DNA from 2 places in the Mitsuaria sp. MSU3D genome. Region 1 is predicted to be linked to the other one. Evidence: riboswitches for the same ligand, from Rfam matches in the RefSeq annotation. Region 1 holds a riboswitch; the other holds the start of a gene.
What was found. A riboswitch is a leader RNA that binds a small molecule or an ion and turns the genes downstream of it on or off. The one in region 1 is predicted to bind cobalamin.
Positions count from the first base shown of each region.

Region 1 (4,871 bases):
TGGGTCACCGGGCCCAAATTTTGGGACTCGGTTTTTTTTGGCCGGGTCCCAAGTCAAGCGCTCGCAGCCCAGGGCGTGCACTGCATCAACGCAGCCCGACTTTGCGACTTTGGACCATGGAAATCTTTGACTACGACAACATCCTGCTGCTGCCGCGCAAGTGCCGCGTGAACAGCCGCAGCGAGTGCGACACCTCCGTCGAGTTCGGCCCCCGCCGCTTCAAGCTGCCGGCGGTGCCTGCGAACATGAAGACGGTCGTCGACGAGTCCATCACCGAATGGCTGGCCGCCAACGGCTACTTCTACGTGATGCACCGCTTCGACCTGGACGCGATCGCCTTCGCCCGCACGATGCGCGACAAGGGCCTGCTGGTCTCGCTCAGCGCCGGCGTGAAGGAGGCGGACTACGCCCTCATCGACCGCCTGGCCGCCGAGGGCCTCGGCGCCGACTACATCACCATCGACATCGCCCACGGCCACGCCGATGCCGTGCAGCGCATGATCGGCCACATCAAGCACAAGCTGCCCGACACCTTCGTCATCGCCGGCAACGTCGGCACGCCCGAGGGCGTCATCGACCTCGAGAACTGGGGCGCCGACGCGACCAAGGTCGGCATCGGTCCGGGCAAGGTCTGCATCACGCGCTTGAAGACCGGTTTCGGCACCGGCGGCTGGCAGCTCTCGGCGCTGAAGTGGTGTGCCCGCGTCGCGACGAAGCCGATCATTGCCGACGGCGGCATCCGCCATCACGGCGACATCGCCAAGAGCGTGCGTTTCGGTGCCGCGATGGTGATGATCGGCTCGCTCTTCGCGGGTCACGAGGAATCGCCGGGCAACACCGTCGAGGTCGACGGCAAGCGCTACAAGGAGTACTACGGCTCCGCGTCCGACTTCAACAAGGGCGAGTACAAGCACGTCGAAGGCAAGCGCATCCTCGAGCCCGTGAAGGGCCACCTCGCCGACACGCTGCGCGAGATGGAGGAGGACCTGCAGAGCTCGATCTCCTATGCCGGCGGCCGCAGCCTCGGCGACCTGCGCAAGGTGAACTACGTGGTCCTCGGCGGAGAAAACGCCGGCGAACACCTGTTCATGTAAGCCAAGAGCCCGAGGCCCCTACGCTTCGCGACTAAGCCGAGAGGAACGCGCAATCACAGGGCCAGCCGTTGAGACGACCGGGCGAGTTCTCAGACGGACCGGCCTGCCATCTTTGGCATGGCCCGGTCACAATCGTTGGGTCCCAACCTTTGCCTCACCGCAATGCGCTTCTTTGATACCCCAAATGGCTATCGAGTTCGCGAGAACGCGAGAAGCGATGAACTCACCCCCTTCGATGACTTAGGTCCAGCTGTTGTCAATGCCCTTGATCGATTGAAGATCAAGCTCCCAAAGCAGTCCCGATTCGCGATCTATCTAAAGGACGAGGGAGCTGGCTTAAAGAACGCAACCCTTGATTCGGTCGGGACCGAAGAAGTCTTTCAACTGCACACGGCCATCGCCAACTTGAGCGACCTCGAAGAATGGAGGTCTCACATTGTCAAAGCGACCACTTCCGAGAGCCATATCCCGAGCAATCCCGCGAAGGCATCAAAGTCCAGGGACACACTGTTTGAGCTCTATGTCGCCGGCCGGTTGGCGGCCTCAGGAGTGTCTGTGCGACCTGGTGAGCCTGATCTTCTCTGCGACCGAGATGGCTTTCGCTTTTGCGTGGCGGCGAAGCGGCTGAAATCAATGGCGCAGTTGTTGACGCGTGCGAAAGAGGCTCAGGGGCAGATCGATCGGTCCGGCATGCCGGGGATCATCGCCTTGGATCTTTCACCGACGCAGGCGGACTACTTCAGCAATCGCCCCGAGCTCCAACTCGACGCCACGAACGAGCTCTCACTTCACCATCTTGGGCAGGTCTTCGAAGCGCAGTTGCGGAGCATCCGTGCACGAGTCTCCAAGAAGCACGTCCTTGGCGTCATAGGATTCACAGTGCTTAGTCGCAGGGAGCCTTCGGGACGGCTGGTAACCAGCCACGTGGTGAATGGACACCGCTTCTATGACCCGCCAACGTTCGAAGCCGACATCCACTGGCTGATCGTCGATGGCCTCTTCAACTATCGACCAACCCCCGCCTGAAAAAATGGCTGCGGTCCGGGTCGCGGGAACGCACCTGGCGGATGCCCACGCCTCTAGCGCGGCGGCCCCATGTGCATCCAATCTGGAAGTCGTCCTGCTCCTTCTTCGTTGCAATCGGAGGATGCCGCAGGTATGCCTTCCTGCGTCGTTGAGGTCGGCGTCAGCCCTCCTGCAGCCCAGGGGCGCGGCGCCCCCGCCCCTCCGGCTATGATGCCGCCCGTTGGTGCTCGCGCCCGGCCTTCCGCCGGCGCAGTTCAACGGGAATCAGGAGGGGCCGCACCCGCGCGGTCGTGGCCCCAACCTGAGCTGCCCCCGCAACGGTAAGCGGAAGGCGCGCCTCTTCTGAAAGCTGAGAGCGTGCGGCTCGTGTCTGAAAACCACTGGACGGTCGTCCGGGAAGGCAACACGGGTTCATTCTTCCGACAGCCCGGATACCGGCCAACAGGCGGATCGTCGCCGTCCCTCCAGGGGGACGGTGCGTCCATTCCGCATGCGGCCGCGGGGAAGCGGCCGTCTGCCGCTGCTCATCCGATTCCGACATGCAAGCCTCTTCTCCCCGCGCCGCGTTGCGCGCCGTCGCCCGTGCTTCCGCGACCGCGCTGGTCGCCCTGCCCGCCCTGTCCATCGTCTCGACGGGCGCCTTCGCGCAGTCTTCCCTCGATCCCGTCGTCGTCATCGGCACCCGTGAGCCGCAGGCGCTGAGCAAGAGCGTGGCCGACGTCGTCCTGATCGACCGCGACACCCTGCGCGACAGCGGCGCCGCCAGCGTCGAAGAGGTCCTGCGCCGCTACGCCGGCCTGCAGGTCCTGCAGAACGGCGGTCCCGGACAGACCGCCGGCTACCTGCTGCGCGGCACCAACACCAACAGCACCATCGTGATGATCGATGGTCTGCGCGTCGGCTCCGCGACGCTGGGCCAGGCGGCCTTCGAGTCGATGAGCCTCGACCAGATCGAGCGCATCGAGGTGCTGCGCGGTCCCGCCTCGGGCCTGTACGGCTCGGACGCGGTCGGCGGCGTGATCCAGATCTTCACGAAGCGGGGTCAAGGCCCGCTGAACATCACCGCCGGCGTCGCCGTCGGCGAGTACGACTCGCGCAAGGCGGACTTCGCGCTCAGCGGCGCGCAGGCCGGCTTCGACTACGCGGCCAGCATCGGTCGCGAGACCAGCGACGGCGTGTCGTCGATCCGCCCGAACGACATCAACGGCTACTACAACCCCGACCGCGACGGCTTCCGCCGCACGTCGGCCACGGCGCGGCTGGGCTTCACGCCGGCCGAGGGGCATCGCATCGGCGTCAGTGCCTCGCAGAACAAGCTCAACGCGCAGTACGACAGCGCCAACTTCAATCCGCCGGACTTCCTGCCGGATGCGTCGCCGGACTTCCGCAACCGGCTGACGACCCGCGTGGTCAGCGCTGATTACCGCGGCACGCTGTCGCCGATCTGGACGACGACCGTGCTGGCGACGCACGGCATCGACGACTCGCGCTCCGGCGCGCCGGATCCCGTGCCGTTCAAGACGACCCGTGATCAGGCCACCTGGCAGAACGCCCTGCGCCTGGCGCCGGACCAGCAATTGCTGCTCGCCTACGAGCATCTGTCGGAGAAGGCCGAAGGCGTCGTGACGGATGCGCTCAAGCGCAACAACAACGCCTACATCGCCGGCTACACGGGCCAGTTCGGCGCGACCTCGCTGCAGGCCAACCTGCGCCGCGACGACAACTCCGCCTACGGCGGCTTCACGACCGGCACGCTGGGCGCGAGCTACGCGATCACCGAGACCCTCAAGGTGCGCGCGCTCGCCGGCACCAGCTTCCGCGCGCCGACCTTCAACGACCTGTACTTCCCGTTCTATGGTCGTCCGGACATCCAGCCCGAACGCGGTCGCAGCATCGAACTCGGCGTGAACTGGCGCTCCGGCGCGAGCAGCGCCTCGGCCACGGTGTACCGCAACAAGGTCCGCGACCTGATCGTCTACAACCCCGATCCCACCGGCACCGAATGCCCGGCGGGCTTCTTCGGCTGCGCGGACAACATCGGTCGCGCCAAGCTGCAGGGCGCGACGCTGTCCGGCGCGCATCGCTTCGGCAACCTGAGCCTGACCGCGACGGTCGACTTCCTCGACGCGCGCAATGTGGAGACAGGCGCGCGCCTGCCGCGTCGCGCGGCGCATCAGGAGAGCGTCTCCGCCGACTACGACACCGGCGTGTGGAGCGTCGGCGCGTCGCTGACGGAAGTCGGCGCGCGGCCCGATGTCGGCGCGCAACTCGGCGCCTACGCGGTGACGGACCTGCGCGCGACCTGGCGCTTCCTGCCGCAGTGGCGCCTGGAGGCCAAGGTCCTCAACGTCGCCGACCGCGATGTGCAGCCGGTCTACTCGTACCAGGGCCTGGGCCGTCAGGCCTGGGTCGGGGTGCGGTACGACATGAAGGGCTTCTGAGCCGCTCGAAGCTGCATGAGGTCGCAGGAGAGGCCGCGCGACGAATCTCGCGCGGCCCTTCAATCGCACCCCGCTTGACTGGTAGCGATGCCACTGCGGCATCCATCACGGCGCCTCCCCCCGACGCGGGGGAAGCTTTCGCGCGGAAGCCACACGCGCGCCCTTTAGCATTCCGCCCCTTCAGCAACAAACACGACAAGTCGGGGAGTGAGTGATGGCGCGGAATTCGAAGTCCTGGGGTCGCGGCGTGACGTCCGTTCTGGCGTCATTGGTTGTCGCCGCGATGCTCAACGGCTGCGGCGGAGGCGGT
Region 1 covers NZ_CP200314.1:2,515,831-2,520,701, forward strand. The annotation lists gene AC1VNM_RS11000 (GMP reductase) at 117-1,094, shown strand; gene AC1VNM_RS11005 (hypothetical protein) at 1,257-2,120, shown strand; cobalamin riboswitch at 2,325-2,577, shown strand; gene AC1VNM_RS11010 (TonB-dependent receptor domain-containing protein) at 2,660-4,561, shown strand; gene AC1VNM_RS11015 (hypothetical protein) at 4,776-4,871, shown strand, end outside.

Region 2 (4,871 bases), 1.3 Mb from region 1:
CGGGCAGCGTGACCGTGTGGCCGCGGTCGTCCTTCAGTGTGATCGGCGCGGCGATCGCGGTCGTCGCGAAGGTCGAGAAGGTCGCGAGCATTCCCAGCATCGCGCCACCCGCCGCGATCCTGATCGCGCCTCGCATCCAGCGTTCCATCGACGTCATCCGTTGTGCTCCTCGTTCGCTTCGTTCGCCTTGTTCGCCGTGTCGGTGGTCTGGTCGGCGCCGTCCGGGTCCTCGACGGGCCGTGTCCATGGCTGTCCCGCGACCATCAAGGTGAGCTCGGCGCACTGCCGCGCGACGAGCTGGTTGAGCCAGCCCAGCTCGTCCGCATAGGCGCGCACCTCGCGACCCATCGGCATCACGCCCCAACCGACCTCGTTGGAAACGAAGACGACGGGCGACGCCAGTTGCGGCAGCAGTCGCTGCAGGTCGGCGCATTCGGTGCGCCAGTCGTCGAGACGCGGCGCGCCGTCCATCGGCATCAGCCAGTTCGTCAGCCAGAGCGTCAGGCAGTCGACGACGATCAATCGCTGCGGCGAGGCCGCGGCGCGCAGCGCCTCGCACAGGCGCAGCGGCGCTTCGAGGGTGTCGAAGCCCGCCGGTCGGTCCGCGCGGTGGCGCGCGATGCGCTCGCGCATTTCGTCGTCATGGGCCTCGGCGGTTGCGATGACGGTGACCCGGTGCGTCGGCGTGCGCGCCCAGCGCAGCGCGAGGCGCTCCGCGTGGCGCGACTTGCCGCTGCGCTGGCCGCCGATGATCAGGTGATGAGCGGACATCCGGAATCTCCAGTGAAAGCCAGGCATTGACGCCGAGAGACAGACCTTACCGCCTGGTCCCGCCGCGTCGGATTACAGCGACGGTGAATAACGCAGCGTGACGAACCAGGTGCGCGGTGCCTGCTGGTAGAAGTTCGCCGTCTGGTAGTCGCGGTTGAAGGCGTTGTCGACGTTCAGCTGCAGGCGCCAGTCTTTCGCGAAGGCGTATTGCGCGTCCAGGTTGAGCAGGCCGTAGCCGCCCAGGGTCTTGTTGGCGGCGTCGTCGAAGCGCTGCCCCGAGCCGACGACGTTCGCGCCCAGCGTCCAGGCGCGCAAGGTGGTCTCGGCGCGCAGCGTGCCGAAGCGCTTGGCGCGGCGTTGCAACCGGCGGCCGGTGTTGGCGTCGGTGGGGTCGAGGAAGTCCGCCGTGGCGCTCAAGTTCACCGGACCCAGCTGCGCACCGCCCTTGAGGCTGGTGCCCTTGAGCAGCGCGCGCGCGACGTTGCTGTAGCAGCCGGTCGTCGAGCGGCAGGTCCCCGCCGCGCCGAAGGCGATCAGGTCGGTGACGCGGTTGTGGAAGGTCGTGACCGAGAAGTCGACGTTCCCTTGCGCCCACGCCAGCCCGGCTTCGCGGTTCTGCGCGCGCTCGGGGCGGAGTGCCTCGACGCCGGCCTTGGTCGTGTCGGGACCGTAGACGCTGCCGCGCTGATAGAGCGTGGGCGCCCGGAACGCATTGCCGGCCGACGCCGTCACGCGCCAGCCGCCGCCGATCTTGAAGCCCGCCGCCAGGCTGCCGGTGTCGATGCCGCCGAATTCGCTGTCGTCGTCATGCCGGCCGTGCGCCTGCAGGCTGAAGGCGCCCAGCGTGCCGAGGTAGCTCAGGCCGAGCGCGTTCTGGTCGCGGTCGCCCTTGCCGCCGCCGACGAGGTCGGTGTTGACCAGGCGATCCTCGCGACGCTCCAGCAAGGCGTTGAGCTGATGCTGCTCGTTGATCCGGTAGAAGCCCTGCAGCGAGGCGCTGCGGATGCGCGTCTTCGTCAGGTAGGGCGAGCTCGGCTTGGTCTCGTAGTTCTCTTCGGACTGACCCGCTGACAGCTGGGTCGACAGCGCTGGGGACCAGGTGGAGTTCAGGCTCAGCTTGCCCGCCAGCGTCTCGGTGATGCCGCGGTCGTCGGCGTTCTTGCCGGCGTCGTAGCCCGCGTTGCTGCGGCTCTTCAAGCCGATGAACTCGAGGCGCTGGCCTTCGGCCACGCGACCGCCCAGGCGCAGGCTGCCGCTGTAGTTGCGCCAGCCGTCGGCGTCGGGGTTGTAGCTCCGGGCGGCCGTGTTCAGGTAGGCGTTGAAGCCGGTGCCGCGATCCAGCGCGAGCGAGCCGGCGTAGTCGAAGTCCGCCGTGCCGCCGCTGATGCCGATGTCGGCCTTCACCTGGCCGAGGTTGCCGCCGCCGAGGCCGAGGTCCAGCTGCGTGCGGCCCGCTCCCCGGCGCGTGAAGATCTGCACCACGCCGCCGATGGCGTCGGAGCCGTACAGCGCGCTGGCCGGGCCCTTGAGGACCTCGATGCGCTCAATCTGCGAGACCGGCAGGTTCTGCCAGCTGGCGCCGCCGGAGGACTGGCCGTCCACGCGCACGCCGTCGATCAGGACCACGGTGTGCCGGGTCTCGGCGCCGCGCACGAAGACCGAGGTCGAATTGCCCGGCCCGCCGTTGCTGGTCATCTGCAGGCCGGCGACGTTGCGCAGCAGCGCGGCGATGTTGCCGAAGCCCTGGCGCTCGATGGTGTCGCGGTTGATGACGGTCAGGTCGGCCGCGACGTCGGACAGCTTCATCGGGCTGCGCGTGCCGGTGACGGTGACGTCGTCGAGCCGGCTCGAAGGGCTGACGGTGGGGGCGGCCGCGGGGGAAGCGGAGGTGGGGGCGGACTGCGCGGCCGCGGCCGTGGAGAACGCCGCGAGCGCCGGGAGCGCCGGGAACGCCAGGAGCGTCGACAGGGCGAGCGCCATCGGGGTGAGGGCAGGCAGCGAGCGGGCACCAGCGCGCGCGCGCGAAACGAACGGAAGCATGAGGAACGGACCAACGACGGAGTTCAGACGCCTGCTCACCCGCAGGGCCTCTGAGAAACGGCGTCGCCGGCTCGTCGTCGGGTCGTCCTTGTGAAAGCTCACGAAGGACGCGTCGCGCGATCGGCTGGAGACGCCACCTGTTGGCCGGTATCCGGGCTGGTGGCCGCTGCCTGTGTCCTTCCCAGCGCAGACGCGCCAGTGGACGTGGGGACAGGCAGTGCCGGCTGCCGCCCGGTGTTCCCTCTTCAGGATCCCGGGCGCGCGACCGGCGGCCACTTACCGTTGCGGGGACAGCTCAGGTTGGTTCGCGCATCGGGGATGCGACCGCTTCCTGATTCCCGTTTAACTGCACGGACGCAATGTCCGCGCGAGCACCAACGGCGCGCATTCTAGCGAGCTGCGGGCGTCGTGGTGCTGTCGCTCGTCGTGGGCTTGGGCTGCAGCGCGCCATCCGGTGACTTCGGCACCTTGGGCTTCTTCTTCGGCGGCTTCTTCGGATCCTTGGGCTTGGGCTTCTTCGGATCCGCGGGTTTCGCCGGCTTCGCGGCGCGCTGTCCCGGCAGGCGGCCGTCGATGCCGGCGGCCTTGGGCGGCGTCTTCGCCGACTGGCGTTCGCGCTCACGCTCGCGCGCGGCCAGGTCGCGCGTCTCGGCGGCCGTGCGCTTGCGCGCGGCGTCGGCCTCCTTGGGATCGACCGGGTCCTTCGGGACCTCGGCCTTGCGGCCCTGTCCTTCGGGGCAGGGACTGTCGCGCAAGTCCTGACCCTCCGGGCCGCAGCGGTAGAAGCCGAAGGTTCGCTCCTGCTGCGGGGGCGCCTTGGGCACGTCCTGCGCGTTCGCCGCGCCAAGCATGAGGACCAGAACAGCAGTCGTCAGGATCAAGGCGGCGCGCGCGGGCATGTCAGTCTCCGGGGATAGGGGGTGGGGCAGGGGGAACTGCCGGGGAAGGCACAGGACCAGGGGCAGGGATTGCAGCGGCTGCCGTGGCGGCGGCCGTCGAGGCCGCGGTCACCACCGTGCCGGCAACCGGGGCGCCAGCCGTCGGCGCGGCGCCTGCGGCACCGGGCTTGGGCGGCAGGGGCGTCGGCAGATTGGCAGGTCTGGGCGGCTTGGGCCGGGGCGGCTTGGCATGCAGCAGCGCCACGGCCTTGGCCATGTCGCCGCCCGTCATCAGCTTGAAGGCCTCGAGCGACTTGCCGATGCAGTCCTCGACCGCCTGGCGCTCGGCCACCGGCGGCTTGCGCAGCACGTAGCCGGCGACTTCGCCCTTGTGGCCCGGATGGCCGATGCCCAGGCGCAGGCGCCAGAAGTCGCCGCTGCCCAGCTGGGCCTGCATGTCCTTCAGCCCGTTGTGGCCAGCGTTGCCGCCGCCCTGCTTGAGCTTGAGCTCGCCGGGCGCGATCTCGAGCTCGTCGTGGATCGCCAGGATCTCCTCCGGCGCGATCTTGAAGAAGCGCGCCAGCGCCGCCACCGACTTGCCCGAGAGATTCATGTAGGTCATCGGCTGCAGCAGCCAGATCGGACCGGACGCGCCCGGTGCGTCGTTCACGCGCGCGACCAGGCCGAAGTACTTGGTGTCCAGCTGCGGCGTGACCTTCAGGCCGCGCGCCAGCGCATCGATCCACCAGAACCCGGCGTTGTGGCGGGTGTCCTCGTATTCAGGGCCGGGATTGCCCAGGCCGACAAAGAGACGAATCATGGGGCGCGATTATCAGTGTCGAGCTCAAAAGCAGAAGGCCCCGCGAGCGGGGCCTTCTTTGGAGGGAAGCCACCCTGAAGGGGGCCTCCCGGCAACGAACGCAGACCTCGTCAGGCCAGCGTCCGGAGAGGAAGAAATTACTTCTTCTTCTTTTTCTTGTCGTCGGCCGGGGCAGCTGCCACGACGATGACTTCTTCCGCCGCGGCCGGGACCGGGGTCGCGACCACCGGGTTCGGCTTGCCGTGCGTGACGATCTTGATGTGATCGGCCAGCTTCAGGTCGTTCACGTGGATCGAGTGACCCATCGTCAGACCGCTCAGGTCGACTTCGATGAACTCGGGCAGCTGTTGCGCCAGGCAGGT
Region 2 covers NZ_CP200314.1:3,825,259-3,830,129, reverse strand. The annotation lists gene AC1VNM_RS16775 (ABC transporter substrate-binding protein) at 1-148, opposite strand, end outside; gene cobU (bifunctional adenosylcobinamide kinase/adenosylcobinamide-phosphate guanylyltransferase) at 154-771, opposite strand; gene AC1VNM_RS16765 (TonB-dependent receptor domain-containing protein) at 844-2,811, opposite strand; cobalamin riboswitch at 2,937-3,205, opposite strand; gene AC1VNM_RS16760 (hypothetical protein) at 3,201-3,710, opposite strand; partial or broken gene pth (aminoacyl-tRNA hydrolase) at 3,904-4,509, opposite strand; gene AC1VNM_RS16750 (50S ribosomal protein L25/general stress protein Ctc) at 4,647-4,871, opposite strand, start outside.
Region 2: another riboswitch for cobalamin. It lies ahead of AC1VNM_RS16765 (TonB-dependent receptor domain-containing protein); the one in region 1 lies ahead of AC1VNM_RS11010 (TonB-dependent receptor domain-containing protein).